Regions from separate parts of the Butyrivibrio sp. FC2001 genome, predicted to be linked through region 2. Evidence: riboswitches for the same ligand, from Rfam matches in the RefSeq annotation. Region 2 holds a riboswitch; the other holds the start of a gene.
What was found. Region 2 has a riboswitch for FMN ahead of G601_RS21510 (ECF transporter S component). Riboswitches for the same ligand answer to the same signal wherever they lie in the genome.
Positions count from the first base shown of each region.

Region 1: it holds a riboswitch for FMN, as region 2 does, so the genes downstream of both, ribD (bifunctional diaminohydroxyphosphoribosylaminopyrimidine deaminase/5-amino-6-(5-phosphoribosylamino)uracil reductase RibD) here and G601_RS21510 (ECF transporter S component) in region 2, are expected to answer to the same signal.

Region 1 is NZ_AUJH01000013.1:44,507-46,711, forward strand. Features, by position in the region: FMN riboswitch at 286-400, shown strand; gene ribD (bifunctional diaminohydroxyphosphoribosylaminopyrimidine deaminase/5-amino-6-(5-phosphoribosylamino)uracil reductase RibD) at 795-2,024, shown strand; gene ribE (riboflavin synthase) at 2,009-2,205, shown strand, end outside.
Region 2 is NZ_AUJH01000003.1:441,355-443,559, forward strand. Features, by position in the region: gene G601_RS0101880 (HD-GYP domain-containing protein) at 1-220, opposite strand, end outside; gene G601_RS21510 (ECF transporter S component) at 357-1,124, opposite strand; FMN riboswitch at 1,234-1,362, opposite strand; gene tsaE (tRNA (adenosine(37)-N6)-threonylcarbamoyltransferase complex ATPase subunit type 1 TsaE) at 1,456-1,896, shown strand; gene tsaB (tRNA (adenosine(37)-N6)-threonylcarbamoyltransferase complex dimerization subunit type 1 TsaB) at 1,900-2,205, shown strand, end outside.

The DNA.
Region 1 (2,205 bases), on a different contig from region 2:
ACAAGATTTCTGACTGAAAAAAGTATGCGGGGGAGAAAAGCTAGAAGTGTGGGAAAGCTGATAGGGGCTGAAAAGTTCAGTCAACCTTCCGGTAAGAAAGAATTCTGGCGTAAAGGGGTTCAGAAATGTATTCTGTTATCCGTGAAGCGTTACGTCAATAGAGCACAAAAGAGAGCAATAGACTGAAAAACACACCAATTTATGGTATAAACATGTGGGGGGAAAAATAATAGAGTTTCGTTGACACAAGCGATTTAATGCTTTTAAATTGCACTTAATTGAATAAGCTATCTTCAGGGCAGGGTGCGATTCCCTACCGGCGGTAAAGCCCGCGAGCCGAAAGGCATGATCCGGTGAGATTCCGGGGCCGACAGTATAGTCTGGATGGAAGAAGATGTGATACTTTTTAGCATGTTTGTCCCTGAGAATATTTATGTTCTCAGGGATTTTTATATCACCGGAAATTTTCGAAACGGCGGTGATGGGCTGGATGAATGTCCTATAAATGCAGAGAGTAACGTGAATGTCCTGAATAGTAATGTTCAGGACTTTTTCTTTTGTTGCACAAGACCGGCAAGCGAATGGATGCTTGCATACAAATTCATTTGCCGGTTGTAAGAACATGGAGCACGAAGTGCGGAATGTTCGTGTGCGAAATCGAGTAGGAGTCAGCCTACTCGATTTAGAAATACCTTCTGAAGGCTTATAAAAGGAAAAGGTTCCGCTATGGATTTTTATCCGGAAATGAAGCGGACAGCGGGGAGATATGCGAAGAAGTAAAGGGGAATGAAGGTATGAACGATGAAATGTATATGAGGCGGGCGTTGGAACTGGCCGTCAGGGGACGGGGGTACACGAATCCCAATCCCATGGTGGGTGCGGTGATTGTGAAAGATGGAAGAATAATCGGCGAGGGCTACCATGAAAAGTACGGGCAGCTTCATGCTGAGAGGAATGCGCTGAAGAACTGCACCGAGAGTGCGGAGGGCGCCACGATATATGTGACCTTGGAGCCGTGCTGTCATTACGGGAAAACTCCTCCCTGCACCGAGGCCATCATAGAGAGCGGAATTAAAAGAGTTGTTGTGGGGATGCTGGACGTAAATCCTGTGGTTGCAGGCAATGGGGTGCGAATCCTGGAGGAACACGGAATCGAAGTAACCGTGGGAGTCTTGGAGGAGGAATGCCGAAAACTGAACAAGATTTTTATTAAATATATTTCTGAAAAAATCCCTTTTGTAACAATGAAATATGCCATGACATCCGATGGGAAAATTGCGACGGTGACCGGCCAGTCAAAGTGGATAACCGGCACAAGTTCCAGGGAAAATGTGCATAGAACAAGACACGCCATGATGGGCATCATGGTGGGAGTCGGGACAGTGATAGTAGATGATCCCATGCTGGATGTGAGATTGTCGGAGTTTGCAGAAGGAAGTACCTCAATAGATAGTGCATCAAAAGAAAAGGGGAACATTTGCGACAGGGAATCCAGAGAACCCATGAACCCCATAAGAATCATCTGTGACAGCAATCTGTGCACACCGCCCGATGCAAGAGTGGTGCGTACTGCAAAGGATATCAGAACCATAATCGCTACGGTTTCCGATGATGCTGAAAAGATAAAAATGTTTGAGGACAAGGGCTGTGAGGTTGTAAAGGTTGATGCTTTTAACGGAAAGGTTGATCTTAAAAAGCTCATGATAATACTTGGCGAAATAGGTATAGACAGCATTCTTCTTGAAGGCGGTGGAGAGCTGAATTTCAGTGCCATGAAGGCGCAGATAGTTGATGAGGTTCAGATTTACATGGCGCCAAAGATTTTCGGAGGGTGCGCGAAGTCACCGGTTGGAGGTAGAGGAATCGAGAACATTGATGAGGCTGTGAAGCTTAACCCCATTAAGGTGGAAATGTTTGACGGTGATATTTTCATAGAGAATGAGGTGATCTATGGGGATGAAGCCATGAACATTAGCGGTGGTGAATTGCAGCCAGGAATGGAGGCGCTATGTTTACAGGCATAATTGAAGAGATAGGGAAAGTGCAGTCCCTTAAAAGGGACAGTAAAGAGAGCCACCTGGTGATAGGAGCAACGAAGGTTCTTGAGGATGTTCATATAGGTGACAGCATCGCTGTGAATGGGGTGTGCCTTACGGTTGTCAGCTTTTCATCAGGGGGGTTCACAGTTGATGTGATGAATGAGAC
Region 2 (2,205 bases):
GTCTTGCTGCATAAGAACGGCTGTTGTCCTGTGGGGAGACCATCTCTTCCGGAGGGTCTTCAACAAGAACATTCAATACGGAATAAAAAGATAATTTAGTAATGGCCTGGTTATCCAGCACGCAACCCTTGGGCAATATAAGCTGATTATTATCATGCGCATACACATTGTCCGACAAGATCATGCCAGGAACCAGTTTTTTAGTAATCAATCTTTTCATAAAGAAGGCGCCTCTTTGACAGTCATCAGTGAATATAGATACAAATTAATCTTATGGTTCACTAATGTAAAAGTCAAGAAAGGCGCCATTTTCATGCTATAAAAAAACGATAAACAAATTATAAACGGCTATATAATCATGCTTCAGATTCAGTCTCTGCTTTTCTGGTTGATACGATTGTTGTGTTTTTAAGAATAGGACTGATCTTTTTGTATACGAGAATTGTGATAGTACTTAATACGCCGCCCTTTAAGAGGTTTATGGGAGCAACTGCGAAAAGAACAAATGTAAACATGTTGCTGATTGCAGGATTGATAGCTGTTCCCATACCAATCAAAGCATCAAGTGGCATGCCATAGAGCTTTGCAAATGCAGGAAGAAGATAGAATGCATTAAGTGAGCTTCCTACGATTGTGATTATCATTGTTGCTGTAAGACATGAAATAAATGCTGTCTGGCGGTTCTTTTTGAAGATATAAATGATTGAAGCGGGAAGTACATAGCTGCAGCCTACTACAAAGTTTGCAAGCTCTCCGATAAATGCTGTCTGTGTTCCGTTAATGATAAGGTTTAAAAGGATTTTGATAAACTCGATCATAACGCCTGTCATAGGGCCGAATGCGAAACCACCGATCACTGCAGGGAGATCTGAGAGGTCAAGCTTGTAAAAGCTTGGAGCAAAGGGCATCGGAATTTCAAAGAGCATCAGCACTGCAGATATAGCAGAGAAGATACCGATGATAACCATTTTTCTGGTGCTCAATCCTGGATTTTCCTCACCGGTCTTTTTGGCAACATAGTTCTCTGCCAGTCTTGCTGCTACGAACATAGTGACAATTAACAGAATGAAAATCGATACGAGAACGGTATTTTCTGCAATTGAAGCTAATAAATTGTTTTTCATGGTGTTTTCCTCCTGATTATGTCGGGGAGGATAATGACTAGACTACGCGCGCTCTATCTTGAAATAAAAAACGAACCAACATAGATGCTGATTCGGGAATAGAAATAAAACGCATCTTCTATCATCCAGACTATACTGTCGGTTTTGGAATTTCACCAAATCGGCCGCCGAAGCGGTTCGCGGACTTCTGATAACAGTCACCGCCGGTAGGGAATTACACCCTGCCCCGAAGATTATTTTTACTAGTCCCATTATATAACAGATGTAGTCGGCGTCAATACCTTTTCCTGTCCGACTTGCTTTTTTTCAGACGCTGGAATATTCTGATTATATGAGTACAATATTAGAAACAAATTCATCGGAGGAAACCTTCGAGTTCGGAAAAAGAATAGGAGAGACCGCTGCGCCCGGATCAGTTTATACACTGATAGGAGATCTTGGCGTGGGCAAAACCGTCCTGACACAGGGAGTAGCTGCAGGACTTGGAATAGAGGGACCTGTCAACAGCCCTACCTTTACAATACTTCAGGTTTATGATGAGGGACGAATCCCTTTTTATCACTTTGACGTTTACAGAATTGGTGATGTCAGTGAGATGGATGAAATAGGATATGAGGACTATTTCTATGGACAGGGACTGTGCTTTATTGAATGGGCCAATCTTATAGAAGATATTCTCCCTGAAAAATACACGGAGATATGCATTGAGAAAGATCTGAAGAAAGGAACAGACTATCGCCGCATCACACTTGAGACGATAGATAATAGATAAAATATGAAAATTCTTGCACTTGATACATCCGGTCTTGTATGCAGCGTCGCCGTTATGGAGGACGACAGACTTCTCTCCGAGTTTTCAATCCAGCACAAGATTACACATTCAGAGCTTCTTCTTCCTATGATGGAGGAGATTAAGAAGAGAATAGCACTTGACCTTAACACAATAGATGCTGTTGCTGTTTCAGCAGGCCCGGGTTCTTTCACAGGCCTTCGCATAGGCTGTGCAACTGCCAAGGGACTCTGTCTTGCAATGGACAAGCCTCTTGTAGCGGTGCCGACTCTTGATGCCATGGCGTATCAG